3 regions of the Bacterioplanoides pacificum genome follow, and region 3 is predicted to be linked to each of the others. Evidence: predicted binding sites of a transcription regulator. Region 3 holds the regulator's gene; each other region holds the start of a gene.
The links. Region 3 encodes FNR, which switches genes on or off when oxygen is low (the NO sensors DNR and NnrR bind a similar motif). Its sites were predicted from a motif close to TTGATNTANATCAA; they were not measured.
Positions count from the first base shown of each region.

Region 1: a site for FNR is predicted at 1,727-1,740, ahead of ACFOMG_RS14600 (nitrate reductase subunit alpha). Genes of this name have one in related genera too.
Region 2: a site for FNR is predicted at 7,970-7,983, ahead of ACFOMG_RS09870 (YdcH family protein). Genes of this name have one in related genera too.

Region 1 covers NZ_JBHRYB010000014.1:121,371-131,885, forward strand. Annotated here, with positions in the region: gene ACFOMG_RS14595 (histidine kinase) at 1-1,588, opposite strand, end outside; gene ACFOMG_RS14600 (nitrate reductase subunit alpha) at 1,935-5,651, shown strand; gene narH (nitrate reductase subunit beta) at 5,672-7,207, shown strand; gene narJ (nitrate reductase molybdenum cofactor assembly chaperone) at 7,210-7,929, shown strand; gene narI (respiratory nitrate reductase subunit gamma) at 7,940-8,629, shown strand; gene ACFOMG_RS14620 (peptidylprolyl isomerase) at 8,683-9,450, shown strand; gene ACFOMG_RS14625 (hypothetical protein) at 9,496-10,515, shown strand, end outside.
Region 2 covers NZ_JBHRYB010000007.1:63,793-74,307, reverse strand. Annotated here, with positions in the region: gene kdsA (3-deoxy-8-phosphooctulonate synthase) at 1-125, opposite strand, end outside; gene proB (glutamate 5-kinase) at 190-1,350, opposite strand; gene cgtA (Obg family GTPase CgtA) at 1,374-2,576, opposite strand; gene rpmA (50S ribosomal protein L27) at 2,699-2,959, opposite strand; gene rplU (50S ribosomal protein L21) at 3,052-3,363, opposite strand; gene ACFOMG_RS09895 (polyprenyl synthetase family protein) at 3,657-4,625, shown strand; gene dsbD (protein-disulfide reductase DsbD) at 4,670-6,502, shown strand; gene ACFOMG_RS09885 (hypothetical protein) at 6,477-6,668, opposite strand; gene ACFOMG_RS09880 (GreA/GreB family elongation factor) at 6,757-7,122, shown strand; gene trxC (thioredoxin TrxC) at 7,483-7,923, shown strand; gene ACFOMG_RS09870 (YdcH family protein) at 8,040-8,288, shown strand; gene lipA (lipoyl synthase) at 8,495-9,583, shown strand; gene lipB (lipoyl(octanoyl) transferase LipB) at 9,665-10,309, opposite strand; gene ACFOMG_RS09855 (YbeD family protein) at 10,309-10,515, opposite strand, start outside.
Region 3 covers NZ_JBHRYB010000005.1:372,514-383,028, reverse strand. Annotated here, with positions in the region: gene ACFOMG_RS06385 (heavy metal translocating P-type ATPase) at 1-2,240, shown strand, start outside; gene ccoS (cbb3-type cytochrome oxidase assembly protein CcoS) at 2,244-2,441, shown strand; gene ACFOMG_RS06375 (sulfite exporter TauE/SafE family protein) at 2,456-3,142, shown strand; gene fnr (fumarate/nitrate reduction transcriptional regulator Fnr) at 3,208-3,972, shown strand; gene ACFOMG_RS06365 (hypothetical protein) at 4,216-4,347, shown strand; gene ttcA (tRNA 2-thiocytidine(32) synthetase TtcA) at 4,470-5,381, shown strand; gene ACFOMG_RS06355 (hypothetical protein) at 5,389-5,892, opposite strand; gene greB (transcription elongation factor GreB) at 5,961-6,515, opposite strand; gene ACFOMG_RS06345 (PGPGW domain-containing protein) at 6,608-6,880, shown strand; gene ACFOMG_RS06340 (SMR family transporter) at 7,065-7,904, opposite strand; gene fadA (acetyl-CoA C-acyltransferase FadA) at 8,191-9,363, opposite strand; gene fadB (fatty acid oxidation complex subunit alpha FadB) at 9,388-10,515, opposite strand, start outside.

The sequences.
Region 1 (10,515 bases), on a different contig from region 3:
CATCTTCAATTTCCAGTATCACCTGGTGTTGTGTGTCACGATACAGATTGATATGAATATTTTCGCCGTGAGAATGATGTACGGCGTTCTGGCTGGCTTCACGAATGATTTGTAACAGGTGAATTTCTTCCTGCGGCGACAGCGGAATATTAAAAATATCGTAGTTCAGTGATATGTCCATATCAGACTGTTCATGAAACTGGTCGACGGTTTTCTGCAGCGCTTCCAGCAATCCTTTACTGTCTACTTTTAAGCGGAAGGTGGTTAATAATTCACGTAATTGCCGGTAGGCGGAGTCCAGCCCCTGTTTCAGCTCGCCGGATACATCCATCATTATCTCAAAATCTGATTTTCCCATGGCCCGGTTCAGGCGCGTTACCTGAATTTTCAGGTAAGATAACGCCTGTGCCAGTGAGTCGTGCAGCTCCCGGGCAATGACGTTGCGCTCCTTCATCAGGGTGATACGGCGAATATTTTCCTCCTCGCCCTGCAGGCTCATGGCAATCGCAAACAGATTGGCGACCGAAGTGAATAAATCTTTTTGCCAGTCCAGCAGAGTCCCCGGCTGCTGATGAATACTTAACACCCCGTATTCACGGTTCTCCCGTGAAATCGGAAAATTAATCGCTGCCGCTTGTTGCATATCCGGATTCAGGCAATCCCGGCAGTTTCTGGCTTTGCAGTCATCATCCAGTTCTTTATTGCCATTAATCTGCAGGTAAGGAATATCACCGCTTTCCGTCAGCAGGCACAGTTCGATGTCGCTGATGCCGGTGATCAGTGAAAGATCATTGAGGATGGCATTAAAATCGTCTCTTTTAATATCATGGGTGCTGGTGCGCCGGGCAAGCTTATAAAGAAAACTCAGGGTTTTATTGCTGTTTCTCAGTTCCTCGGTTTTTTCTTCTACCTGTTTTTCCAGTGATTCGTACATATAAGCGATGGCTTTACACATATGTTCAAACGAGCGCGACAAAACGCTGAGTTCGTCGCTACCACTGGCTGTTGGCAGCTGGCAGGAAAAATCTCCCATACTGATCTGGCGTGCGGTTTTGGTCAGGCTGACCAGCGGCACGGTCAATTGCAGGTGTATCCAGTAAATAACAATGGCGGATAAAATAACGGTGATAAAAAACGCAATAATCTGAAAAGTACGGAGTTTCTTTATTTTCTGTTCGGTATTCTGCTGGATAATCAGCACCAGTTTATTAAGGTCATCGACAAAATTATTGATAATGACCGTTTTTTCACCATTGCTCAGCGCCGTATTTCCGAGTAATGAACTCAGGTTTTTGCCACGCTCACGTAATTCATCAAACAGCGGGGTTGCACCGGAATTTCTTACCACGTTTTTCATAATATTATTAGTAAAAATAGCGTTAATAACGGCCTGGCTATCTGATTCGTTTCCCCCCGGCAGTAATAAACGGTAACTGTGCATACGCAGCGATCCGGCACTGTTAATAGCGTAAGCATCGTTATCTGTCTGATTGGATAACCAGTAGGACACCATTATTGTTGATATTGCCATTAATATAATGACACTCATGGCGAGATTAATGCGGGTGATGACGGAGGTTTGTTTCATGGCTGAAAACGATGCAGAAAAATGAAGCTTTATATTACCCACTGGATTTCTTCAGCGATACGGGTAAATGTCTGATTATCTGATAATGATTATTGATAATGGCGATTAATTATAGCTACCCCCCTTGAATTTATGCCCTTGATCTGTCGCAGTAATTTTTTATGGAATCTTTAAAAGTCCAATAAAATCAAAGGTTTGTTGATTTTCAGGGCTACCCAATAAGGGGTAATCCGAGGCCTGTTGTCGGCTTTTGTCAGCTTTTCCCGAGCTATTCCCGCTTGCCTAAATATTACAGTATGTAGGCGTATATTTTAGTTGGTCTTTAGGGACGCTTCAGGAGTTAGCTATGAGTCATCTACTGGAAAAGCTCAGGTTTTTCAGAACCCGGAAAGAAACTTTTTCCAATGGCCACGGTGCCACAACGGACGAAGACAGAAGTTGGGAAAAAGGTTACCGTCAGCGCTGGCAGCACGATAAAGTTGTCCGCTCTACGCACGGGGTAAACTGTACTGGCTCCTGTAGCTGGAAAATTTATGTCAAAGACGGACTGGTAACCTGGGAAACCCAACAAACCGACTACCCCCGTACCCGTCCCGATTTGCCTAATCACGAACCTCGTGGCTGTCCGCGCGGCGCCAGTTATTCCTGGTATATCTACAGCGCTAACCGGCTTAAATACCCCAAAGTTCGCGGCCAGTTGATGAAACTGTGGCGTGAAGCCAGAGCACAACACAGTGATCCGGTGAAAGCCTGGGAATCCATCGTCACAGATCCTGACAAAGCACGCAGCTATAAAGAACGCCGTGGACTGGGTGGTTTTGTCCGCGCCAGCTGGGATGAAGTGAATGAGCTGATTGCCGCTTCCAACGTGTATACCACCAAACAATATGGCCCGGACCGGGTCACCGGTTTTTCACCAATCCCGGCTATGTCGATGGTGTCGTATGCTGCGGGTGCGCGTTATCTGTCGCTGATCGGTGGTAACTGTCTGAGTTTTTATGACTGGTATTGTGATTTACCACCGGCGTCCCCACAGATCTGGGGTGAGCAAACCGATGTGCCGGAATCGGCCGACTGGTATAACTCCAATTACATTATCGTCTGGGGGTCTAACGTTCCTCAGACCCGTACACCGGATGCCCACTTCCTGACCGAGGTACGTTACAAAGGTACCAAAACCTGTGTGATTACCTCCGATTATTCCGAAGCATCAAAATTCGGCGATACCTGGCTGGCGCCCCGTCAGGGAACCGATGCGGCACTGGCGATGGCGTTTGGCCATGTGATTCTGCAGGAATTTTATGTCAATAAACAAAGTGCTTATTTTGATGAATACAGCCGCCGTTATACCGATATGCCAATGTTGGTTATGCTGGAACAAAGTAATGGCCACTTGACTGGTGGTCGTTTCCTGCGCGCGGCCGACCTGCTGGATAATCTTGGGGAAGACAATAACCCGGACTGGAAAACCATCGCCGTTAACCAGGATGGCAAACTGACCAGCCCGAACGGTGCTATTGGTTATCGCTGGGGTGAAAAAGGCAAATGGAATCTGGAAGCAAAAGACCGCAATGGTGATATCAATCTGGCGCTGTCGCTGAAGGATCAGAGTGCAGAATTCGCTGAAGTGGCATTCCCGTATTTTGGTGACGCACCTCATGAGTACGATTATTTCCAGCATACCGAACACGGTAATATTCAGTTACGTAAAGTGCCGGTGAAAACCATTGAACTGGCGGATGGCAGTCAGGCACAGGTCGCCACCGTATTCGATCTGATGCTGGCCCATTACGGCGTCGATAATGGTATTGGTGATAATAATCGTGCTTCTGGCTTTGACGATAACGTCCCTTATACACCGGCCTGGCAGGAAGCGATTACCGGTGTTGCCCGTCAGGATGTGATTCGTATCGCCCGCGAGTTCGCTGAAAATGCCGAAAAAACCCGTGGCCGTTCCATGGTGATTGTCGGAGCGGCGCTGAACCACTGGTATCACATGGATATGAATTACCGTGGCCTGATCAATATGCTGATGATGTGTGGCTGCATCGGTCAGACCGGCGGCGGCTGGGCGCATTATGTTGGCCAGGAAAAATTACGCCCACAAACCGGCTGGACGCCGTTAGCTTTCGGACTCGACTGGCAACGCCCGCCGCGGCATATGAACGGTACCTCGTTTTTCTATAACCATTCCAGTCAGTGGCGTTATGAAAAACTGAATATGCAGGAGGTAATCTCACCGCTGGCGCCAAAAGAAAAGTGGAATGGCAGCATTATTGACTTTAACAGCCGCGCTGAACGTATGGGCTGGTTACCGTCTGCACCTCAGTTAGGCACCAACCCTTTGCATCTGCATAAAGCCGCAGAACAGGCGGGTATGACGGTACAGGATTATGTCGTTGCTCAGCTGAAAAGCGGCGAGCTGAAATTTGCCTGTGAACAACCGGATAATCCAAAAAATTTCCCGCGCAATATGTTTGTCTGGCGTTCAAATTTGCTCGGTTCCTCCGGTAAAGGCCATGAATATATGCTGAAACATTTCCTCGGCACCAAGCATGGTTTGTTAGGAAAAGATCTGGGTGATTTTGGTGGCCAGAAACCACAGGATGTTGAATGGCAGGATGAAGGAGCCGAAGGTAAGGTTGATCTGTGGGTCACGCTGGACTTCCGCATGTCTACCACTTGTTTGTATTCCGATATCGTATTGCCAACCGCGACCTGGTACGAAAAAGACGATATGAATACCTCGGATATGCATCCGTTTATTCATCCACTCAGTGCCGCCATCGACCCGGTTTGGGAAGCGCGTTCCGACTGGGAAATTTTTAAAGGCATTGCCAAAGAATTTTCCCGCGTGTGTGAAGGCCATCTGGGTCAGGAAACCGATCTGGTAACCACACCGATGCATCACGACACTCCGGCCGAACTGGCCCAGCCTTATGGGGTGAAAGCCTGGTGGAAAGGGGAGTGCGAACCCGTGCCGGGTAAAACCATGCCGCATCTGAATGTGGTGGAGCGCGATTACCCCAACACCTATGCCCGCTTTACTTCAATCGGCCCGCTGCTGGAAAACATCGGAAACGGTGGTAAAGGCATCAGCTGGGATACAAAAGAAGAGGTGGGGCTGTTACGTCAGCTGAATTATACCCATACCGAAGAGGGCGCCAATAAAGGTTTAGCCAAACTGGACAGCGCGATTGATGCCTGTGAAATGATCCTTAGTCTGGCACCGGAAACCAACGGCCATGTCGCTGTTAAAGCCTGGCAGGCATTAGGAGAAATTACCGGCCTGGATCATACCCATCTGGCGAAACCGAAGGAGGAAGAAAAAATCCGCTGGCGCGATATCGTGGCGCAGCCGCGTAAAATTATTTCTTCTCCGACCTGGTCCGGTCTGGAAGACGAACACGTTTCCTATAACGCCGGTTATACCAATGTGCATGAACTGATTCCGTGGCGCACCATTACCGGCCGGCAGCAGTTTTACCAGGATCATGACTGGATGCGTGATTTTGGTGAGCAACTGTGCGCCTACAAGCCACCGATCAATCTGAAAACGGTCGAGCCGGTCCTGAATAAAAATCCTAACGGTAATAAAGAAATTGTCCTGAACTGGATTACCCCACACCAGAAATGGGGCATTCACAGCACCTATTCAGACAACCTGCTGATGCTGACGTTATCGCGTGGTGGTCCGATTGTCTGGATCAGTGAAACCGATGCCAAAGCAGCCGGCATTGCCGATAACGACTGGATCGAAATATTTAATGTTAACGGTTCAATTGCTGCGCGGGCGGTGGTGTCACAACGGGTACCGGAAGGTATGAGCATGATGTATCACGCTCAGGAACGTATTGTAAATGTACCCGGATCGGAAATGACCGGCACCCGGGGTGGCATCCATAACTCGGTCACCCGGGCAGTGATGAAGCCCACCCATATGATTGGTGGTTATGCCCAGCAGGCCTATGGCTTTAACTATTACGGCACAGTGGGCTGCAACCGCGATGAGTTTGTGGTGGTGCGTAAGATGAGCAAAGTCGACTGGCTCGACACTGAATAACGCCGGAGTGAGGTAATACTATGAAAGTAAGAGCACAAATTGGCATGGTGCTGAATCTGGATAAGTGTATTGGTTGTCACACTTGCTCCATCACCTGCAAAAATGTCTGGACCTCGCGGGAAGGGGTTGAATACGCCTGGTTCAATAATGTTGAAACCAAACCGGGTATTGGTTTCCCCAAGGAATGGGAAAATCAGGAGAAATGGAACGGCGGCTGGAAGCGCGATGCCAAGGGCAAACTGCAGTTAAAAATCGGTGGTAAGTTACGGGTATTAGCTAATATTTTTGCTAACCCGGATCTGCCGGAAATAGACGATTATTACGAGCCGTTCGACTTTGATTATCAGCACCTGCATAACGCCGCTGACAGTAAACACCAGCCGGTTGCGCGGCCACGGTCATTAATTTCCGGTCAGCGGATGGAAAAAATCGAATGGGGGCCAAACTGGGAAGAAATTCTGGGTACCGAATTCGAAAAACGTAAAGTGGATAAAAACTTTACCGATGTGGTTCAGAAAGACATCTATGGCCAGTTTGAAAAAACCTTCATGATGTATCTGCCACGCTTGTGTGAACATTGCCTTAACCCGGCGTGTGTGGCGGCTTGTCCATCCGGTGCTATCTACAAACGTGAAGAAGATGGCATCGTCCTGATCGACCAGGAAAAATGTCGTGGCTGGCGGATGTGTGTCTCTGCCTGTCCGTATAAAAAGATTTATTACAACTGGAAATCGGGCAAGTCAGAAAAATGTATTTTCTGCTTCCCGAGAATCGAAGCCGGACAACCAACCGTCTGCTCCGAAACCTGTGTTGGCCGGATTCGTTATCTGGGTGTTTTATTGTATGACGCCGATAAGATTGAAGCCGCAGCCACGACCGCCAATGAAAAGGATCTGTACCAGGCTCAGCTGGACCTGTTCCTTGATCCCGACGATCCACAGGTTATCGAAGCCGCGCGTAAAGAAGGCATCAGCGATAACTGGATTAAAGCCGCTCAGCGCTCACCGGTTTATAAAATGGCGATGGACTGGAAAGTAGCACTGCCACTGCACCCTGAGTACCGCACTTTACCTATGGTGTGGTATGTGCCGCCGCTGTCACCGATCCAGACGGCCGCAGAGGCTGGCCACGTTGGTATGAACGGCATGATTCCTGACCTCAGGTCATTACGTATTCCGCTGCGTTATCTCGCCAACCTGTTAACCGCCGGTGATGAAAAACCGGTAATTGCCGCGCTGGAAAAAATGATTGCGATGCGCGCCTTTAAACGATCACAACAGGTCGATGGTGTGGAAGATCTGGAAGTGCTGCAGCAGGCCGGCCTGAGCAGCCAGCAGGTGGAAGAGATGTATCGTTATATGGCGCTGGCTAATTACGAAGACCGTTTTGTTATTCCAACCAGCCACACCAGCTATGCAGAAAATGCCTACGATCTGAAAAACAGCTGTGGCTTCAGTTTTGGCAATGGTTGCAGTGATGGCAATAACGACGTGAACCTGTTTGGTTCACAATCAGCGGCGGTACGCCAGGTTATTCCGGTTGTGGTGGAGAAATGATGATGAAAATTTTACGTGTGATTTCGTTATTAATGGATTATCCGACGGCTGAACTGGTGGCCGCTGAGCAAGAACTGAGCCGCGCGGTACAGCAATCTCCGCTGGCTGAAGAACAGCAGCAGGCATTGTTGCTGTTTATCCGCCAGCATTGTCAGCAGGACCTGCTCAGCTGGCAGGAGCAATACGATGGTTTATTTGAGCGCGGCCGGTCGTTGTCATTGTTGTTGTTTGAACATGTCCACGGTGAGTCGCGTGACCGCGGTCAGGCGATGGTGGATCTGGTGAATCAGTATAAACAGGCCGGGCTGGGTATCGCAGTCAATGAGCTGCCCGATTTTATCCCGCTTTATCTGGATTTTCTCAGTACTCAGGGCGAAGAAAACGGCCGCCTGGGATTACAGGAAGTTGCGCATATTCTGGCGCTGTTAGCCTGTCGTCTGGAGCAGCGTGAAGCGGATTATGCGGTGTTATTTCATAGCCTGATACAGCTCAGCGATATGGCACTGGATCTGGATGATTTACGCAGCCAGATTGCGGCAGAAGAACCGGACCATACCGCAAAAGCACTGGATAAAGTCTGGGAAGAGGAGATGGTTAACTTTATGGATAATGCCGAATCATCCTGTGGCAATAATAACCGGCCGAGTGAAGGGCAGCGCCGCGACCAGCATATTCCCCTGAATACCGAACTGTTAAATGCATCCGCCGTTGACCGGGCCTGAGGAGGTGGTTATGAGTTATTTTAATACGCTGGCATTTGGAGTTTATCCTTATATCGCGATGTCTACGTTATTGCTGGCAAGCTGGATCCGTTATGACCGGGAACAATACAGCTGGAAGGCCAGTTCCAGTCAGCTGCTGGAAAAAAAGCAGTTGCGGCTGGGCAGTATCCTGTTTCATATCGGGGTGTTAGGCATCTTTTTCGGCCATTTGTTTGGTTTACTGACGCCACTGGAGTTGTGGCATATGTTAGGTGTTGAAGCGTCGCTGAAACAACTGGTTGCTATGGTTGCCGGTGGTCTGTTTGGCCTGATTTGTTTTGCCGGTCTGAGCATACTGATCATACGCCGGTTATCGAATCCCAGAGTACGGGCCAGCAGTAAGAAAATGGATATCATTATTTTATTGTTGTTGTACGCCCAGCTGGTGCTCGGATTAATTTCTATTTTTGTTTCCATGGGTCATCTGGATGGTAAAGAAATGACCAAGCTGATGTTATGGGCTCAGAATATTATGACCTTCGATATGATTGATGCGGCAGCCTATATCAGTGATGTGCACTGGATATTTAAGGCGCATGTTTTACTGGGCATGACCTTATTTATGCTGTTCCCGTTCAGCCGGCTGGTACATATGTTCAGTGTGCCGTTGCAATACCTTACGCGTCAGCATCAGATCGTCCGTAAACGTTTTGCCCGTTAAGCCATTCGCTGGCACCGGCGTTTGTCTGCTCCGGTGCCGGCAGGGAGAAAATTATGATCAAAGTGAATGACGTGGCGATTGCCGAAAGCGCGATTCATGAAGAAATGCAATATCACCCGGCCGACAGTCAGCGTCAGGCGATGTTAAAAGCTGCAGAAACTCTGGTGATTGGTGAAATTTTACGGCAGCGCGCCAGTCACCTGGGCATTGATGTGGCAGACAGTCACGAACAGGCCGGGCAGAATGATTTTATCGAACAGCTGATGGCTCAGGATATTGATCTTCCGTATGCCAGTGACGAAGAATGTCATCACTATTTTGATAAAAACCGACAACGCTTCAGTACCTCTCCGTTACTGGAGTTGCGTCATATTTTATTAGCCGCTGACCCGCAGGATGAGGTGCAGCGGGCCGATAGCCAGACACTGGCAGACTCTTTGTTACTGAAACTACGCGGCGGAGCTGATTTTGCGGAACTGGCTAAGCAATATTCTGCCTGCCCGTCAAAAAATACCGCCGGCAGCCTGGGGCAGATCAGTGCCGGGCAAACTGTGCCTGAGTTTGAGCGTCAGGTCTTTGCCGCCGAACCGGGGCTGTTACCCGCTGCGATTGAAAGTCGTTATGGCTTTCACCTGGTGTATATCGACCGGAAAATTGCCGGTAAACCTCTCGACTACCCGCAGGTGGAAGCGCGTATACGGCAATATCTGAATGAACGGGTAAAAGCCAAAGCGACTGCACACTATATCCAGTCACTGATTCAGGAAACCCGTTTAGAAGGTTTTGATTTCTCGTTATCAGACTCACCTCTGATGCAGTGATCCAACAATGTGCTCAGCGCTGAATTCTAAAAAAAGGAGAGCACAATGAAAAAAACTGCACTAACCGCCGGGCTGCTGCTGACGCCATTATTCGCCGCAGCACAGCCGCTGAATGCCACCGCAGGCGAATTTAGCGGCGATTTTCGCCTGCGTTATGAAACTCACCAGTCCGATCAGCAGAAGAAGGACGCAACTGCGCTGACGTTACGCAGCCGCATTGGTTATCAGAGCCCGGTATTTGCCGGTGTCAGCCTGTTGGCTGAAGCCGAAGACGTTGCCGCGCTGATTGATGAATATACACCACAGGATAACCGTTACCTGACGGTGGCGGATCCGCAGAACCGGGAGATTAACCGCGCTCAGTTACACTATCAGCAACAGCAGCTGGCGGCGACGTTCGGCAGGCAACGGATTATCCTGGATAATGCACGTTTTATCGGTAACGTTGGCTGGCGACAAAACGAGCAAACGTATGATGCGGCATTAGTGCGTTATAACGCTGCGGATTTTGAGCTGACTTACGCCTACCTGGATCAGGTGAACGATATATTTTTTGGCGCAACGGAAGTCGATAGTCATGTTATTCATATTAAAAATCACTCCGCCGACGCTGCCCGGCTGAGTGCTTATGCCTACTGGCTGGATTTTGATGACAGCGCCGTTTATTACCACAGTTATGGCACCAGTCTCAGTGGTGATACCGAACTGGCCGGGATTAACAGCCACTACCGTGCCGAAATCGCTTACCAGAGTGCTGACAACGGCGACGACCGGGAGGCGTTATATTATCGCCTGGAGGCGGGAATAACACTGAAACACAGCCGTCTGACCCTGGGCAATGAAACCCTGGGCAGTGACGCCGGTGATTATGGTTTTCAGACGCCGCTGGCGACCAAACATGCGTTTAATGGCTGGGCCGATCGCTTTCTGAAAACACCGGATCGTGGTTTATCGGATAATTACCTGAGCCTGAGTTATCGCTTAACGGCGTTTAATGCGCTGGCTGTGTATCACCGCTATTACAGCGATCGCGGCCATGATGAACTGGGCGGTGAAACTAATCTG
Region 2 (10,515 bases), on a different contig from region 3:
TGAACATAATGCTCACAGATCGCCATCGCCAGATCGCGGCTTTCCAGTACATTCATACCACCAAACAGTACGAATGGTTTGTCGTTGTTTACTTCAATACCAGCAACGTTTACTTGCTCGATCATTATCGCTTCTCCATTCCTTAAATCGGTATTCAGGCTGATATCGCCAGAGATTTTTTTACGCAGCTTAAATAACCACCAGGTTATCGCGATGAATCATTTCCGGCTCACTGACGACACCCAGCACACTCTCAAGCTGACTGCTCGGTGTTTTTAAAATTTTCAGCGCTTCGCTGCTGCTGTAATTCACCAGCCCCTTGGCAATCAGCCGGCCCTGCTCATCACGGCAAGCGACCACCTGACCACGCTCAAAACGACCATGTGCAGCAACCACCCCAATCGGCAATAAGCTGCGACCACCGTCGCGCAACGCGTTAACGGCTCCGGCATCCAGCACCAGGTCTCCATGGGTCTGTAAGTGACCTGCAATCCACTGCTTGCGTGCCACCAATGGTTCCTTATCAGGCAATAACAGAGTACCCAGCAGCTCGCCATCGTATAATCGCGAAATCACATTGTCGATGCGGCCGCCCACAATCACCGTCGCGGCACCGGAACGGGCAGCCAATGACGCAGCCCGGATCTTAGTGACCATACCACCACGACCCAGGACACCGCCGCCGCCCGCCATCGCGGTAAACCGCTCATCGGAGGCCAGCCCCTGATGAATAATTTCCGCATCCGGATTAGTACGTGGATCGGCGGTAAACAAACCATCCTGATCGGTCAGAATCACCAGCACATCGGCTTCAACCACATTAGCAACCAGCGCCCCCAGGGTATCGTTATCGCCAAAGCAGATTTCATCGGTTACCACAGTGTCGTTTTCATTAACGATCGGCACCACACCCAGCTGCAACAGGGTTTTCAGCGTGCTGCGACCGTTCAGATAGCGGGTACGATCACTGAGGTCATCATGGGTCAGCAGTACCTGAGCGGTGGATCGCTGATACCGGGCAAACGAGGTTTCATAGGCCTGAATCAGCCCCATCTGACCCACCGCCGCCGCTGCCTGCAACTGATGCAGCTGATCCGGGCGTTGTTTCCAGCCCAGCCGGGTCATGCCTTCGGCGACAGAACCCGAGGAAACCAGCACCACCTCATGACCTAATTCCAGCAGCCGGGCGATCTGATCCACCCAGGCAGCCATGCCATCACGATTCAGGCCCTGACCGTCATTGGTCAGCAGGGCACTGCCGATTTTAATTACCCAGCGCTTTTGTTGCGCCAGCTTTTTACGCTGCTCCAGATAGCCGGAATCAGGGCTTTGGGCCTGTTCGTTGCTCATTGGCTTGTTCGTCGCCTGTAGACTTATTCGTGGGTATAAACCACTTCAACGTCGTAATCGTCATCATCGTCGTCGTTATCTTTTGCCGCTTTACGTGCAAGACGTTCCAGCCGACGACGCTCCTCCAGCATTTCAACATGCTCACGAGCTTCCTGCTCCACTGTTTCGCGCTCCAGCAACAGCTGCTCGGCGAACTCTTCATCATCCAGCGCGCGCTGACGACGTTCTTCCATGTAATCCATAATGGCGCAGCTGAGCTCAAAGGTGCCTTCACGCCGCAGCGCCGAAATCTCGAATACCGGCCCATGCCAGTTAAGCTTATCCAGCACGTCCTGAACCCGCTGCTGGCGCTCATCGGCATCCACCATGTCCAGTTTATTCAGTACCAGCCAGCGATCTCGCTGGGCCAGACCCGGTGAAAAACGCTCCAGTTCTTCACTGATAGCCTTCACCCGCTCGGCCGGATCCGACTCATCAAACGGCGCCATATCAACAATGTGCAACAACAGCTGAGTCCGCACCAGGTGCTTCAGGAAGCGCGTGCCCAGACCCGCACCTTCAGAAGCGCCCTCAATCAACCCCGGAATATCGGCCACCACAAAGGAACGGTGATCTTCAATTTTCACCACCCCCAGATTCGGTACCAGCGTAGTGAACGGATAATCAGCCACTTTCGGCTTAGCCGCCGATACGGCACGGATAAAGGTCGACTTACCGGCATTCGGCAACCCCAGCAGACCCACATCAGCCAATACCTTCAGCTCCAGCTTCAGGTTACGGGATTCCCCCGGCTGACCAGGCTTAGTCTGACGCGGCGCCTGATTGGTACTGGACTTATAACGGGTATTACCCAGTCCATGATAACCACCACGGGCCACCATCAGGCGCTCACCGTTTTCGGTTAAATCACCCAGCGCCTCGCCGGTATCAATATCAATAGCTGTAGTGCCGACGGGCACTTTCAGTATCAGGTCTTCACCTTTGGCACCGGTACAGTTACGGCTGGTGCCGTTACCACCATTCGGCGCGCGGTAACGTCGGGTATAGCGGTAATCAATCAGGGTATTTACCGCATCATCAGCTTCAAGAAAAATTGAGCCGCCGTCGCCGCCATCACCTCCGTCAGGGCCACCTTTCGGAATGTATTTTTCGCGACGAAAGCTCATGCAACCGTTACCGCCTTTGCCTGCCTCGACGACAATCGGAGCTTCATCTACAAATTTCATCATTCACCTCGGACGAAGATGGTTATAGCAAGATAGGGTCAGATACAAAAATGCCCCGGCAACGGATGCAGCCAGGGCAATTTGATCTGTTTTACAACAGACGAGTATTCACCAGCTGCTAATTAAGCAGCTGGAACAATACTTACAGTCTTACGGTTCTTAGGACCTTTCACTTCGAACTTAACTGCACCATCAGCAGTTGCGAACAGAGTGTGGTCACGACCGATACGAACGTTGGTGCCTGCGTGGAATTTAGTACCGCGCTGACGAACCAGGATGTTACCAGCTTTAGCAGCCTGACCACCGAACAGCTTGACGCCTAAGCGTTTACTTTCGGAATCGCGACCGTTACGGGTACTACCACCAGCCTTTTTGTGAGCCATAATCTTTCTCCTTCAATGAAGCCGCTACAACACTGCGGATGTGGTCAATGTGGCGTATCGACACCGGGCTTCGGAAACAAATTTAAAAAATATTAGCCAGCAATGCTGGTGATTTTCAGTTCAGTAAACCACTGACGGTGACCCATCTGTTTCATGTGGTGCTTACGACGCTTGAACTTCAGGATCTTAACTTTCTTGTGGCGACCATGAGCAACTACTTCAGCAGTTACTTTAGCGCCTTCTACAACCGGTGCGCCGATCTTAACATCGTCGCCGTTACCGATCAGTAAAACTTTTTCCAGCTCAACAGAAGAACCGGTTTCAACTTCCAGTTTTTCAACTTTCAGAGTCTGGCCTTCTTCTACACGGTATTGCTTACCGCCAGTTACCACTACAGCGTACATAGTACGTATCTCCGCTTATCGCTTAAGTTAGCCTGTTTAACAGGCCTCAATAACCCGGCATTATCACCGCTGCTTACCCGGACCGTCCGCCGGTCGCGTCCTGCTTCTAATGGCAACACTCTGGTTTCCATATGGCAGGGAGCAGAAATTCGGGGCGCGAGACTATACCGCAGCCAGCAACACAACGCAAGTCGGCAACCAATGTCCGTCCTTGACAGTATCGCCCTGGCTGCCTAGCATTTGCGCCACTTTAATTTATCCATCATCTATTTGGGCACCCGCCAACCTTTATCATGCAAATTCAAGATATCCTCGCTGTTATCAAAAACGAGTTTCAGGCCGTCGATGCACTGATTCACGAGCAACTGGCTTCCCGGGTGCCACTGGTTGAGAAAATTGCCGATTATATTGTTTCCAGCGGCGGCAAGCGCATCCGCCCGCTACTGGTACTGATGACCGCCAAAGCCTTTGACCGCTGTGATGCCGACGCCGTTAAACTGGCGACTGTGATCGAGTTCCTTCACACCGCCACTCTGCTGCACGATGATGTGGTCGATACCTCCGATATGCGCCGCGGCAATCCAACCGCCAATGCCAAATGGGGCAACGCCCCCAGCGTTCTGGTCGGTGATTTTTTATACAGCCGGGCGTTCCAGATGATGGTAGAGCTGGAATCACTGCCGGTGATGAATATTCTCTCCAGCGCCACCAGCGTGATCGCGGAAGGGGAAGTGCTACAGCTGACCAACGTTAAAAATCCCGACGTTGACGAAGCGCGTTATATGGATGTGATTCATGGCAAAACCGCCATGTTATTTGAGGCATCCACCCATGCCGCCGCCCGCCTGTTGCAACTGACGGATGAGCAGGCCAACGCACTGAAAGAATATGGCAAAGAGCTGGGGCTGGCTTTCCAGCTGGTCGATGATGTACTCGACTACGAAGGTGATGCCGAAACACTGGGCAAAAATGTGGGCGACGATCTGGCAGAAGGCAAACCCACCCTGCCACTGATTCATGCCATGGCCCATGCTCCGGAAGCCGATGCCAAACTGATTCGTCAGGCCATCCGTAAAGGTGGGCTGGATGAAATGGACGAAGTATTACGTATCGTGCGCGACAACGGTTCGCTGGCCTATACCCGCCAAAAAGCCGATGAATGTGCTGAAAAAGCACAACAGCATCTGCAACTTTTACCAGAATCGGATGCCAAACAGGCGCTGAAGGCGCTCGCTTTGTTGGCGGTAAAACGCAACACCTGATGAGCCCTGATCGTCACCCGGTTTGACTATGAGGACGCTTGATTTTGACTACCCTGATTCACAGCCGCGCAATTAGCCGCGGCCCGCTGTTGCTGCTGCTATGGCTGACCTTTAACCTGCTGACGGCCCACGCCAGCCTGCTGGATGAACTGGTTGGCAACGATGAACCGCAGTTCCTACCGGTAGAACAGGCCTTCCCACTGACTACCGGGGTAGATAACAACCAGCTGCACGTCAGTTTCGCCAGCGCCGATGGTTATTACCTGTATAAAAGCCGCCTGTACCTGAAACAAAACGGCGAAAAATTTTATCCCCAGTCCTACTCCCAGCCAGGCAAAGAAAAACACGACGAAGCCTTTGGTCTGGTCACCGCGTTTTATCACCAACTGGATGTGGTGTTTGATCTGACGGCATTACAGCCGGGGGAATACACATTGAACCATCAGGGCTGTGCCGATGCCGGTTTATGTTATCCGCCGCAACGGCTGACACTGACTTATCAGCCGTTTGAAGTAACCGCCAGCTTAACCGCCGAGCCTTCTGACACGGCCGCTAACAGCGCTCCCCAACCACAGACCAGGCCAGCAGCGGCAGACGACAACTGGTTCAGCAACCGCTCCTGGGGGGCTGTGATCGGCTTATTCTTCCTGCTCGGCCTGGGCCTGACCTTTACTCCCTGTGTATTACCCATGGTGCCGATTCTGACCTCGGTGGTACTGGGCCAGAAAAACACCTCCGCAGCCAAAGGTTTTGCCTTATCCAGTATTTATGTGCTGGGCATGGCACTGACGTACGCCGCCGCCGGCCTGACCGTTGGCTTATTAGGCGCCGGCGCTAATATTCAGGCCTGGATGCAAACCCCCTGGGTACTGGTGGTATTCGCCGTTTTATTTGTGGCGCTGGCGCTGGCCATGTTTGGCCTGTACGAGCTGCAATTACCATCCGGCTTACGCAACCGGCTGAATAATCTGAACCAGAAGCAACAAGGCGGACAATGGTTCAGCGTCTTTATCATGGGGGTGCTGTCGGCTCTGGTCGTTTCACCCTGCGTCTCAGCGCCATTAGCTGGCGCTCTGGTTTACCTCAGCACCACGGGGGATGCCTGGCTCGGTGGCAGCGCTTTATTAGCACTGGGGCTGGGCATGGGCGCACCTCTGATCGTCTTAGGCACCAGCGGCGCCTCCTTCCTGCCCAAAGCCGGTGGCTGGATGGATCAGGTAAAAGCCTTTTTTGGAGTGTTGTTACTGGGGGTCGCCATCTGGTTATTGTCACGTTTTCTGCCAGGCCAGATCTCGTTGTTATTATGGGCTCTGCTGGCATTAATGTACGGCGTGGTATTAGGCGCCTTCGAAGCCGCTGCCAGCGCCAGACAACGGCTGGTTAAAGGCATCGCCTGGGTCTTTTTCCTGTACGGTGCGATCGCTTTTATTGGCGTACTGCAGGGTCAGAGCAACCCGCTGCAACCGTTAGCAACACAAACGGCGGCAGTGTCATCTGAAAACACCCGCTCCGGCCACGGCAGTGCGTTTCAGAAAACCACCTCAGTGGCGCAATTGCAGCAGATTATTGCCAACAGCCCACGCCCGGTGATGGTCGACTTGTACGCCGACTGGTGCATCAGCTGCAAAGTGATGGACGAAGAGATTTTTTCTCAGGCTGATGTGCAACGTCAGTTCAGCCATATCACCTGGGTGCAGCTGGACGTCACCGACAACAATCAGGAACACGTGCAGTTTATGCAGGACCACGCGGTATTTGGCCCACCATCAGTATTATTTTTCAGCAACGGCAAAGAAGTCGCCGATGCCCGTATTATCGGTGAAATTAAAAAAGCGCCGTTTCAGGAAAAAGTCATACAACACTTTCCCAAACCCTGAATACCAGCCCTGAATCCGCCCCCTGAATAAAACGCTGTTTTTTAGCAAAAGTCTGAAAAAACAGCGTTTTTTTGTGCCTTGCTTTTAATTCCGGCCGGGCTATGATGACCACATCAGTCGGAAATAATATTTTTATGAATAAAGCATTTACCTCCAGAACCGTCACCTTCCATATCTGAGCCGGAGAGTCACATAACTCTCCGGCGGGTATTTAGCTCTGATCTTGTCAGGTTATTTATTAAGGAGAGTTTTCGGTGAATTCCAGAATTCTGAATCTATGGCACACGTTTATTAACGATCTGCCACAACACCTCGTACGTCACGACGGCTTTGCCTATCGGCGGCCACTGTCATTATTTGCGTTATATGAAAAAGCGCACAAGGCACCTCAACAACCTGTTTGTGGCGTCAATTCCCGGGTCACCATATACCTGCCCGACAGCGACGAACACTGTACGCTGACATTGGTCAGCCCATCTCAGGCAGACCCGGACCAGCTGAAGGTGTCACTGCTGTCACCACTGGGACAGGCATTAGTGGGAAAATCTCCGGGAGAAGCCGGCTGTGCAGGCAGCTGTGGCTTAACCGTACCGTTTCGTTTATTGCAGATTCACCGCTGAATCACACCAACCAGTACGGAGGATGTCGGCTTGGAGTCAACCGCTTGCCGCGTGCGTAAAAACAGCACAAACCGGCACACCATTTCGGCCAGCAAGCTGTTTGTTACGGCACAAACAGGCATGCCAGCCCGGATTTGATCAGGATAATAGCAATGGCAAAAGGTAAAGAAAAAAAGCAGCCACAAAAATCGTTGAAAGAAAAACGACGCGACAAACGCGCCAGAAAACAGGCTGAAGCCTGACCTCACAGCCCTGCATCCGCAGGGCTTTTTAGCCGGCCTCAGGAATTTTTGCTCCGCCCCCTTGAACAACCATTACCCCGGAGTTATATAAAGACCATCAACCTGTGGAGACACTATTATGCATTACACCTGCCCGTCGTGTGCCGCGGTCAACCGCATTCCGGCAACACGCCATAATCAACAAGGCCAGTGTGGCCGCTGTAAACACGATTTATTTAACGCCCACCCGGTCGATCTGAACGACGCCGACTTCAGCCGTTTTCTGCAAAAAAACGACCTGCCGGTGGTCGTCGATTTCTGGGCCAGCTGGTGTGGCCCGTGCCAGATGATGGCTCCGCTGTTTAAAGAAGTCTGCGGTGAACTGCAGCACCAGGCCCGGTTTGCCAAGGTCAATACGGAACAGGCGCAACACATCAGCAACCAGTACGGCATCCGCTCAATTCCCACCCTGATCGTCTTCCATCAGGGCAAAGAAATTGACCGCCTGGCAGGCGCACTGCCTGCAGCCCAGCTGAAACAGTGGATCGCTCAGGCACTGTTGAAAATTCAGCAGGCTTGATATGTATCAAGCAAAAAAACAAAGCCGCTGAGACAGCGAATACGACCTGACCTGTATCAATATGACAAACCACTTCCGGCGTAATCTGAAACTGTCATTCACAGGAGGCAAAAACAATGATTGAACACCACGATCTTCACCATGAATTCCCGGAAATGGGTGAGCAAATCCGCGAACTGAAAATGAAAAACCGCCACTTTGCCCGGTTATTCGATGAGTACCATGATGTTGACCGCGAAGTCCGCAAGATTGAAGAACAGGCAGAAGCCGCCTCGGACGAACGCCTGGAAGAATTGAAAATGCGCCGCTTGCATCTCAAAGATGAGTTATACGGCATGCTGAAACAGGCCACTGAAGAAGCCTGAATCCCGCACCAGCGCATACCACAGCACCCCACCCCGGCTTTGCCGGGGTTTTTTATGCCGCCGCCACCGCTGCGTAAAACTACCTGTTTTATAACGGCCAACAACCTCCGCAATAAGTCCTATTGCCGGGCCAGCCAGGCGACGGTTATGGTATAGTTTGCCAGTAAGGCCCACTCTCCGGGCAGCCGTTCAGCCAGAGGAACTTCATGAGTCACGATTCCGCAGCAGGCCACCAGTCTTCTTCATCCCGCCAGGATCACAATCAGGATCAGCAGCCCACCCGCAGCGGTGAAAAGTTTGTCAGTGAACACGGCTTTAACGCCATCAAAGATGGCATCAAGGCCACTTCCGGCCATGCTGAAAACGCTCCGGTCGGCCGCAAGCCAAGCTGGTTGCGTGCCAAGATTCCCGGAGGCCAGCGCTTCGAGGCGGTTAAGAGCAATGTCCGCGCTCATAAGCTGAGTACCGTTTGTGAAGAATCACACTGCCCGAACATGGGAGAATGCTGGGCCAACGGCACGGCCACCATTATGGTGATGGGATCAGTCTGTACCCGCGCCTGCCGTTTCTGCGCAGTGGATACCGGCAATCCAAAAGGCTGGCTGGACCAGGATGAACCGGCCAATACCGCCGAATCGGTAGAGCTGATGGGGCTGCGCTACATCGTATTAACCTCAGTCGACCGCGACGACCTCGACGACGGCGGCGCCGCTCATTACGCCGCCTGCGTCAGCGCCATTAAAACGCGCACCCCGGACGTCAAAGTCGAAGCTTTAACGCCGGATTTCAACGGTGTGGAGCAACACGTCGCTCTGGTAGTGGACTCCGGACTGGACGTGTTTGCCCAGAATGTCGAAACCGTAGAACGGTTAACCCATGTAGTGCGCGATCCACGTGCCGGTTATCAGCAAACCCTGGACGTGCTGGCGTTCGCCAAACGCCACAATCCGGATGTACTGGTCAAAACCAGCCTGATGGTCGGTATCGGTGAAACGGATGACGAAATTTATCAGACCATGGACGATCTGCGCGCCATAGGTGTCGATATCCTAACTCTGGGCCAGTATCTGCGTCCGACCAAAAACCACTTACCGGTAGATCGTTATGTCACACCGGAGCAATTCAACCACTACCGTGATATCGGCCTGGAAAAAGGTTTTATGGAAGTGGCCTCCGGCCCTATGGTGCGCTCCAGTTATCGTGCCGATCAGGTGTTCGAAAAAAATAACCTGGGCATCGAGTTACCTTCCGTACCGGGCGAACCAGAAAACCTGATCCCGTTGAAGTCGGTATAACCCAGCTGGTTTACATGCCATGCCCAACAAAAAAAGCCAGTTCAGTGAACTGGCTTTTTTCAGCTGACATCAGGCGGCCGCTTAACCGCTCTCATCGATCCATTCGCTGCTGTCATACCCCAGCCGGGTTACCAGCTGCTGACGCAACTCCCGGGCGACGTCATCGAAACTAACCGGCATGTCGGTTTCATTCACCACCTGCGTCATTTCCATCCCGGCATAACCACACGGATTAATGCGCAAAAAAGGCTCCAGATCCATATCGATGTTGAGCGCCAGTCCATGGAACGAGCGGCCTTGTTTAATCCGTAACCCCAGCGAGGCAATCTTTTTACCGGCGACATAAACACCCGGGGCATCCGCTCGCGGGGCCGAATCAATCGCAAACGGTTGCAACGCCGCAACAATGGCCTCTTCGATGGCAGACACCAGCTGGCGTGGCCCCATCGCACTGCGCTTGATATCGACCATCAGGTAAACCACCAGCTGACCCGGACCGTGATAAGTCACCTGCCCACCACGGTCGCTCTGTACCACCGGAATATCACCCGGCATCAGAACATGCTCTGCTTTACCAGCCTGACCCTGAGTAAATACTTTGGGATGCTGTAAAAACCATAACTCATCCTGTGTCTGTTCATCGCGGCCAGCAGAAAACGCCGTCATCCGCTGATACACAGTGTCATAATCCTGCAGGCCAAGGTTGCGCAGCGTTACTGACGCCATCAGATCACCATATGTACGTATTCGTGAGCACTGAGGTCGGTGTGAATGTTCTGCAACTGCTGTATACCGGTGGCCGTGATATACAGCGTTATCGCCCGGAAACGGCCATTTTTACTATCACGTACCGAAATACGTTCGAAATCGCATTCCGGCGCATGGACCCGGATAATCTCGAAGATCACCTGATCATAATCTTCAGCACCTTT
Region 3 (10,515 bases):
CGGAACTGAGTCCGGCCGACGGTGACGACCAGGACCTGACCGCCCGCGACACCCTGAAGTTATACGACTCCGACGCCCTGCAACGCAGCTTTGTTGCCCGCGATGGCGAACTGGCCGAAGCCACCCTGATCATCGACGGCATCAGCTGTGCCGCCTGTGCCTGGCTGATCGAGCACAGAATCAATCAGCTGCCCGGGGTCGACAATGCCGTATTAAATATGTCCAACCACCGCCTGGTGGTGCGCTGGCATTACGCCGATATCGCGGTATCCAGCCTGATTGAAGCCATTTACCGTCTCGGCTACCGCGCCAGCCCCTTCTCCGCCACCGAACAGGAAGCCCAGCGCAGCCGCGAAAGCAAACAGGCCATTCGCCGCCTGGCCGTTGCCGGCATCGGTATGATGCAGGTGATGATGTTGTCCGTGCCGTTGTACGTTGGCATGGCCGCCCAGTACGAAGTGTTTATGCGCTTTGCCGCCCTGATTCTGACTCTGCCAGTGGTGCTGTTCAGTGCCAGGCCCTTTTTTATCGCCGCTGTCCGTGATCTGAAAACCCGCCATCTGACGATGGATGTGCCGGTATCGCTGGCCATCTGGCTGGCCTTTGGCGCCAGCATCTGGAGTACCTTTAACCGCGGCCCGGAAGTGTATTTCGACTCCGTCTGTATGTTTACCTTCTTCCTGTTGCTGGGTCGTTATCTGGAGATGCGCGCCCGCCACCGCATGGGTAAAGCCGGTAATAATCTGCTGACACTGCTGCCGAATGTGGCCGTAAAGGTTATCGACGGTGGCGACGATCAGGTCATCAGCAGTGAAGAAATCTGCGTCGGCGATATTCTGCGGTTGCGCCCGGGTCACGCCATACCCGCCGACGGCATTGTCACCGCAGGCAAAAGTTCGGTCGATGAAGCCGCCCTCACCGGCGAATATATGCCGGTCGACAAACAAACCGGCGACACCCTGATTGGCGGTACCTTTAATGTTGAGAGCCCGATGCTGATGCGGGTTACCGCCACCGGTGCCGAAGCGCAACTTTCGACCATTATGAGACTAATGGACCGGGCGCAGCAGGAAAAACCGAAAGCCGCGCTGCTGGCCGATAAAATCGCCAGCCACTTCGTTGCCGCTGTGCTGATCATTTCCGCCAGCGTATTTTCATTCTGGGCCTGGCAGGGTGATGAGCACGCCTTCTTTATTGCCTTGTCCGTCCTGGTGGTCACCTGCCCCTGCGCCTTATCACTGGCAACGCCAACCGCTCTGACCGCCGCCACCGCCTCGTTGCGTGAAGCCGGGTTATTGATCAGTAAAGGTCACGTACTGGAAACCCTGCCACAGATCGACCGCGTGGTATTTGATAAAACCGGTACCCTGACGCTCGGCCGGCTGACGCTGTCACAGGTGATTCCGCTGCAGGGTGACGACGAAAGTCACCTGCTGCAACTGGCCGCCGGACTGGAGCAACACGCCAGTCATCCGATTGCCAAGGCGTTTCAGCACATTAGCGCAAAAGCCGCCAGCGATATTGAACAAATTCCGGCCCAGGGCATTCAGGGCCGGATTGACGGTCAGTTACTGAAGCTCGGTCATCCTGGCTTTGCCTGGCCAGCCCCCCTGCAACCGCCCGGCGACGATGGTGGCCAGTGGCTGTTACTGGCCAGCGAACACGCTCCGCTGGGCTGGATTCAGGTGAATGACTCATTACGCAAAGCCGCCACCAAGCTGGTATCCGGACTGCAGCAACGCGGCATTAAAACCGCACTGCTGACCGGTGATCCAAGCCATTCCGGGCAACGTATTGCGCAACAGCTGGGCATTGATGAACTGTCCTGTGGGGTCAGCCCGGAGCAGAAGTTACAACAGGTGGTCAGCTGGCAACAACAAGGCGAAAGGATTCTGATGGCCGGTGACGGCATTAACGATGTGCCGGTGCTGGCCGGAGCGGATGTCTCCCTGGCGGTGAATGAAGCCACCGATCTGGCCAAAACCAATGCCGATACCGTCCTCACCAATGGCCGGCTGGAAGTGCTGCTGGCCGCCATCGACGGTGCTGCGGCAACGCGTCGCATTATTCGTCAGAACATCGGTTGGGCATTACTGTATAATCTGGTCGCTTTGCCCATCGCAGCTGCCGGTCTGGTTCCTCCCTGGGCCGCCGCCATTGGTATGTCGCTCAGCTCGCTGATTGTCGTTACTAACGCCCTGCGCCTGAACCGTATCGGACGCCTGGCTAAAGAGACCTGATCCATGGATATTATTTACGTTCTGGTTCCGTTGTCGTTGCTGTTACTGGCCATCGCCATCGGTATTTTTTTCTGGGCGGTCCGCAGTGGCCAGTTCGATGATATGGAATCCCCGGCCCATAAGATCCTGTTTGACGATGACGAACCGGAAAAACCACAAGCGCCGGATCAGGCGACCGATGACACACAACCACGCTGTTAAGCGCCCCTGCGACTATGAATGAACCGTTATCACTGCTGACCGCCCTGCTGATTGGTCTGTTTGGTGCCAGCCATTGCCTGGTGATGTGCGGTGGCATCGCCGCCGCTACCGGCAACAGCAGCTTACCAGAGCGCCGCCTGGCATCACTGCTGGCGTTTAATGGTGGCCGTATCAGCTCCTATGCCGTTGCCGGTTTACTGGTCGGTGCTGCCGGCTTATGGCTGCAACAACTGCATGACAGCCTGATGCTGCTATTACGCTCACTGGCGGGGGTGATGCTGATACTGATGGGACTTTACGTCGCCCGCTGGGCCAGCTGGCTGACCCGTATCGAACGGCTGGGGCAATATCTGTGGCGTTTTTTACAACCGCAGACCGGACGTTTGTTGCAGCAGTCGTCTCTGACGGCACGCTTTGGACTCGGTATGTTATGGGGATGGTTACCCTGTGGTCTGATTTACAGCACCCTGAGCTGGGTTGCCGCTAATGGTGACCCGTTATTGGGCGCCTTAACCATGGCGACCTTTGGCCTCGGCACTCTGCCCGCGTTACTGGCCGGAGGTTTGGCCGCCGCCACCCTGAGCCGTTGGCTCAACCATCAGCTCACCCGGCAACTGGCCGGTCTGCTGTTGATTGGCTACGGCTTATGGACAGTTACTTCGGTGTGGTTACCAGTCCTTGACAGATCCATCAGTCACTAGGAGTATAGAGCCAGTTTTCGAATGACCTGGCGTTAACGCACCGGGTACTCACACCGGATATTAGTATGAAATCATCTACCGCTCCTTCGCCACTGCGTGGCACTCAGCCGCATTGTCAGACCTGCTCCCTGAATGCACTGTGTTTGCCTCTGTCGCTGAACGATAACGACATGGAACGCCTGGACGACATTATTCGTCGTGGCCGGCCGATCCAGAAAGGTCAGTTATTATTTCAGCAGGGCGAACCCTTTCAGTCAGTATTTGCGGTGCGTACCGGTGCGTTAAAAACCTACACCCTGGCATCAAACGGCGAAGAACAGATCACCGGATTCCACCTGGCCAGTGAACTGGTCGGCCTGGCGGGTTACAACAATGACTTTTATCCGCTGTCAGCGAAAGCACTGGAAACCACGACCGTGTGTGAAATTCCGCTGACCCAGCTGGATGAACTGGCCGATGAGCTGCCCGACCTGCGTAAACAGCTGATGCGCACTATGGGGACAGAAATCCGTCATGACCAGAACATGATGTTGCTGCTGAGTAAAAAGAATGCCGAAGAACGGGTGGCGTCGTTCCTGATGGATATTTCCACCCGTTATGCCCGCCGTGGCTTTTCAGCGACCCACTTCCGTCTGCCAATGTCACGGGTCGATATCAGTAATCATCTTGGTCTGGCGGTCGAAACCATCAGCAGGGTGTTTACCCGCTTCCAGAAAAACGGCCTGATCGAAACCCAGGGCAAAGAAATTATTCTGCAGGATATCGATACCCTCAATCAGCTGGCCGGGCTGGTTTCTGACGACGACTGTGGTCACAGCGACAGCAAATAACCACAGCTGTACCACTGACATTTCCCTGTTCAGGGAAATGTCAGTTTAATCAAGGCATTCTTCCCCTCTTTCTCCATTATCTGGCACAGCACCTGCGTTATATTTTTGACGACTGGTTTTTCTGGCGCTGTTTTTTGAATAAAAACTACGCAAGTCCAATCAGGCTATTCTAAGGTAACAATACAGGGACTGAACTCAGCCGGCTGATGAACGGCATTCGGTACCGTTACGAGGTATAACGCTATGGGAATCTGCACCCGGGAACTGCTGGCGCGGTTATGGAAGCGTTTTTATCACCCGCGCAGGGGCGCCAGCTGCGAACACTTTATTAATAACTACCAGCTGTTGGTGGAAGGCGTTAACCGGGTCGCCTGACAATGCCCGCCAGATGTAATCCGGCGGCTTGCGAAGGTTCCCTGAACCCTGGCTTTTTGTTATAAAGCCCTGCTTAACTCCGGCCTGCGGGCCCGCATTTCCTTCAGGAGCAGTTTCCGGCCATGCAAGACGTTGCCACTTTTGACCCACGCCAAGCCAACGAACCGGCCAGCCCGGTTGTCAGCGATCAGGAACGCAAGCAGAAAACCAACTTTAATAAGTTACAGAAACGCCTGCGCCGTAACGTCGGCAAAGCCATCGAAGATTACAACATGATTCAGGATGGCGATAAAATCATGGTCTGCCTGTCGGGTGGTAAAGACTCCTATACCATGCTCGACATCCTGATGAGTCTGCAAAAAAGCGCTCCGGTTAAGTTTGAGCTGGTCGCCGTGAATATGGACCAGAAACAGCCCGGTTTCCCTGAACATATCCTGCCTGCCTATCTGGAACAGCTGGGAGTGCCGTATCACATCGTCGAAAAAGACACCTACAGCGTGGTAAAAGAGGTCATCCCGGAAGGTAAAACCACCTGTGGTTTATGCTCCCGCCTGCGGCGTGGCACCCTGTATGGGTTTGCCGAAAAAATTGGTGCCAACAAAATTGCCCTCGGCCACCACCGCGACGACATCATCGAAACCCTGTTCCTCAATATGTTTCATGGCGGTAAATTAAAAGCGATGCCGCCTAAGCTGCTGAGCGATGACCAGAAACACGTATTAATCCGGCCACTGGCGTATTGCAAAGAAAAAGACATCGAAGCCTTTGCCACAGCCAAAGAATTTCCGATTATTCCGTGTAATTTATGTGGTTCACAGGAAAATCTGCAGCGCCAGAACATTAAACAGATGCTGGCCGCCTGGGATAAAGAACAACCTGGCCGCAGCGAAAACATTTTTGCCGCGATCAGCAATGTTGCACCGTCACAACTGGCCGACGGAGCGTTGTTTGATTTTGTCAATCTGGAGCAAAAACAACAAGGCAGTCATCTGGGCATACGCCAGACCCTGCTGGATGTGGTACACGTCGACTAACGACGCATTATTCCGGGCCAACACTGTATAACCCGGCCAGTGATAACTTATATTCTCCTGGCCGGATTAAATAAAAGGTCAACATGTAGCGTCGTTCACTGGTGAGGTTTTCTGCCCGGGCTTTTAACTGGCAATGTTGCTCGTGTAACTGTGCTCTGGGCAATTCGACTTTTACGGCCAGTTCACCTGCCAGTTCCTCAACCTGCACGGTAGAAATCGCCTGCGTTGGTGTGCCCGCCATGCCTTTACGAATCCACTGAAAAAACAGCTGGTGACGGCCACCCTGTTCCGTCCGCACGACCCGTACATAGCCCTGTCCCTCATTCGACTGCCAGGGACATACACGGGTCACCTGGTCGACCCAGGCGGGCATTTTATACACCTGTTCCAGCAACGCTTCATGACTGACCGCTGGCTGTTCAGCCGCCATAAGCGGCCAGCCAGCCAGGCCAGTACTGCACAGCAGCAGTGCCCGTAACCACGAAAGAAAAACCATCGGCTGTTTTGTCATACCGTCCTCCTGAAGGTAAGACTAGCAGCTGATTAATATTTCGTACGGTTGGTTAGCATTAAAGCCGCTCAGTGATTATCTGCCCAACGATGCCCTGCCGGCTGACCGCTGTCCCAGTCAGGCTTATCATAATGAACGGCAACGATGTAATAACTTTCAAGCCCTTTTGGCAGGCGTACCTCAACCTCTTCGTCCAGTGTTTTACCCATCAGGCCACGTGCCAGCGGAGCATCCACGCTGATATAGCCACGCTTCAGGTCAATTTCATCCTCACCGACGATACGATAACGGTATAACTGTTCATCATCGTCTTCCAGTTCAATCCAGGCGCCAAAATACACCTTTTCCAGATTGGCAGGCTTACGGTCAATCACGGTCAGAGCTTCCAGCCGTTTACGCAAAAAGCGCAACCGGCTATCAATCTGGCGTAATCGCTTTTTACCGTAAATGTATTCGGCATTTTCCGAGCGGTCACCCAGCTTGGCTGCATCAGAAACCTGCTGTGTTACACGCGGACGTTCTTCACGCCATAAATAGTCATGTTCCTGTTGCAGCTGTTGCTCCCCTTCCGGGGTGATCAGCAGGCTACGCTTAGGCAATGGTTTTTTAACAGGGTCAGTCATGTGTCTTCTGATAATAATAACAGGCCGGCAGCGTCACTTAATCGCAATAACGGCGTGCCAGGATGCTGCATTTTGCCGGTGAATTTCAAAGAATGATCAAGCGTAGTGCAAAACTGACTGTGGGTATACTGCTGTTGCTGCTCGGCATTCTGATCACACCATTGCCTATCCCATTTGGCCTGCTGAGCATTCTGATTGGGCTGTCGATTCTGGTCAGTGTAGTCCCCGCCGTCCGGCGCTGGCTGATTGTGTTACGCCGACGCTTTAAGCACACGTCCACACGGTTAAATCAGCTCAGCCCGCACCTGCCTGCTTTTTTACGCCAGCTGATCGAAGAAACCGATCCGGAACGACAGAAGCATTAATTTCACATATGAGATCAATTATCATTTACAATGATTTGGATATGTCATACAGTCATCTGCGCTGACTTCACAAAGGAGACTCACTATGACAACGGAACATTACATCAGTGGCCTGGCTGGTCTGTTATTGGTCGGCTTTTGCGCTTTAGCCATTTACCTGCCGGTACATGCCGTTTAACCAATCCTAAGGCCAAACCAGTACCACAATGGCGACAACCAGGAGAGCGGCCAGAACCATTTGCTGACGACCGATTCGTTCAGCAAAAAACAGCCACCCCCATAACAAGGCACCCACAATTCCCAGACCGCGCTTCAGCGCTTCGATGATCCCGGGGTGCAGTTCACGTAATGCCAGCAGTTGCAGAGACACCGCCGCACAGAAAAATAACGCCGCCAGCAACAGAGCAGCACGCTGCTGGCGCAGCGCTTTGAGTGCCAATGGCAGACGTCGCAGAACAATCAGCACACCCAGCAGCAACACCATGCCACTGGTTTGTAATAACGCGTGTAATAACGGCGATGCCGATTGCAGCGCCAGCTTATCGAACACCGTGCCACTGCCCCATCCCAGCGCCACCAGCAACATCAGTGTGGCGCCCGGGCCGGGCTGAAAGTCCTGCCCACCACCATTCAGCAGAAACAACAGTACGACCACCGCCGCTCCTGCTAACCATTCACGCGGCGCCAGCGACTGCTGTAACCAGAAAAAGCCAAACAGAGCCGCAATCACTGGTGTTAACGCCAGCAACGGCACCAGCCTGGCAATCTGCCCGACACGTAATGCTTCAATAAAACACACCGCCGCCAGCGTCGACACCAACAAACTGCCCAGTGCCGGGTACCAGTAGGATGATTGTGGCCAGGCCGGCCAGCTCAGAGCGTTTAACAGCAGATACAGTGGCAGTACCGCCAGCGCCAGGAACCAGCTCAACTGCAACGAGGGGATATGTTCAACCAGCTGTTTACGTTTGAGGTCAAATACCGACCAGCACACAGCGGATGATAAGGCGATCAGAATGGTCATGCGGCCATGTCAGCACAAACCACTCAGTGACTCAACCGCTGTGCGTTTCAGACGGGATGAAGGACATAAAAAAACCGGCAATTAAGCCGGTTTTTTTATCTGTATCACTTCGCGGATACGAACGTAACGAGCGACAGCTGACCGAGGCCAAGGCCATTGAGCAAGCGGAGTGTAGAAGTTCTACATGAGGCTGATTTTTGCTCCTGCAAAATCTGCATTTCCACCATCCCTGGCGGTCACATTGCGAGATGGTCTTTAACAAAGGCCAGCTGAGCGCAGTAGTTCGTTACATTCTTTCCCAAACGGTCGCGATACCCTGGCCTAAACCAATACACATGGTCGATACGCCGTATTTCGCATCTTTCTGCTCTAATACGTTGATCAGAGTAGTAGAGATACGCGCACCGGAACAACCCAGCGGGTGACCCAGAGCGATAGCACCGCCGTGGATGTTAATACGGTCTTCAGCGATGTCCGTCAGCTTCAGATCTTTAACACATGGCAGAGACTGAGCAGCAAACGCTTCGTTCAGTTCCCAGTAATCGATGTCAGTTACGTCCAGGCCAGCACGTTTCAGTGCTTTTTTGGTCGCAGGAACCGGACCGTAACCCATGATCGCAGCATCAACACCGGCAACCGCCATACCCAGAATACGGGCACGTGGCTTCAGACCCAGTTCCTGAGCTTTTTCGTAGCTCATCAGCAGCATGGCAGACGCACCGTCGGTGATCTGAGAAGAAGTACCAGCTGTTACGGTACCGCTCTTAGGATCGAATGCCGGACGCAGGTTACCCAGGCTTTCTGCTGTGGTTTCCGGACGAATGGTTTCATCTTCGGTTACCAGGATTTCTTTGCCATCAGCATCGTGACCGTACATAGGTACGATTTCGTTTTTGAAGTCGCCGTTCAGGGTTGCTGCGTGAGCACGACGGTGAGAACGCGCGGCGAACTCATCCTGTTGCTGACGTGAAATACCGTGCATTTTGCCCAGCATTTCCGCCGTCAGACCCATCATGTTGGATGCTTTAGCGAAGTACTTAGAAGACTCCGGGTTGTGATCGAAGCCGTGTTGCATGTTCACATGACCCATGTGCTCAACACCACCAACCACAAATACATCACCGTTACCGGTCTGAATTGCCTGAGCCGCAGTGTGAATAGCAGACATCGCTGAACCACACAGACGGTTAACGGTTTGTGCACCCGCTTCTTTTGGTACAACGGTGGTCAGAGAGATCTGACGAGCAACGTTGAAACCCTGTTCCAGAGTCTGGTTTACACAACCCCAGATCACATCTTCAACCAGCGCCGGGTTAACACCGGTGCGCTCGAACATGGCATTGATCAGGTTTGCAGAAATAGTCTCTGCACGTACGTTGCGGAATACACCACCTTTGGAACGACCCATTGGTGAGCGCACTGCGTCAACAACAACAACGTCTCTTGGATTGTAAGACATAGTTAAATTCTCCTAATGCGCTAATTAACCGAAGTAGCTTTCGCCGTTCGCAGCCATTTCACGCATGCGATCGGTTGGTTTGTACAGGTTGCCCAGGTCAGCGTACTTGTCGCACAGAGCAACAAATTCGGCCATACCCACAGTGTCCATGTAACGACATGCACCACCACGGAATGGAGGGAAACCAATACCGAAGATCAGACCCATATCGGCTTCGTTTGGCGTCTCAACGATGCCTTCTTCGATGCAGCGGGCTACTTCGATACACATTGGAATCATGCAGCGAGCGATGATTTCTTCAGCGTCAAATTCTTTGCTGTCGGCAACAACCGGTTTGATCAGCTCGTAAGTCTGCTCATCAACCACTTTCTTCGGCTTGCCTTTACGATCAGTTTCGTACTTGTAGAAACCGATGTTGTTCTTCTGGCCGTAACGCTCGTTTTCGAACATCACTTCCATTGCCGTTTTGAAGTCAGCCTTCATACGGTCAGGGAAACCTTCAGCCATCACTTCGTTAGCGTGAACACCGGTGTCGATACCCACAACGTCCAGCAGGTAGGCAGGACCCATTGGGAAGCCGAACTTCTCCATCACTTTGTCTACAGCCTGGAAGTCAGCGCCATCACGCACCAGACCAGCAAAACCAGCAAAGTAAGGGAACAGAACACGGTTAACCAGGAAGCCCGGGCAATCGTTTACAACGATTGGGGTTTTACCCATTTTCTTAGCGTAAGCAACAACGGTAGCAACGGCTTCTTCAGACGTTTTCTTACCACGGATTACTTCCACCAGAGGCATCATATGAACCGGGTTGAAGAAGTGCATACCCAGGAAGTTTTCCGGACGCTTCAGATCTTCAGCCAGCAGGTCGATAGAAATGGTCGAGGTGTTAGACGTCACGATGGTGTCTTCAGACACCTTGTCTTCCAGCTCAGCCAGAACCATTTTCTTAACTTTTGGATTCTCAACAACTGCTTCTACCACAGTGTCAACATCACCAAATTCTGCATAAGACAGAGTCGGACGAATGCGGTTCAGGGTTTCACCCATTGCCAGCGGCTTCATCTTCTTCTTCTCAACACGCTTGGCCAGCAGCTTGTTAGCTTCGTTCAGGCCCAGCTCGATACCGGCTTCAGCGATATCTTTCATCAT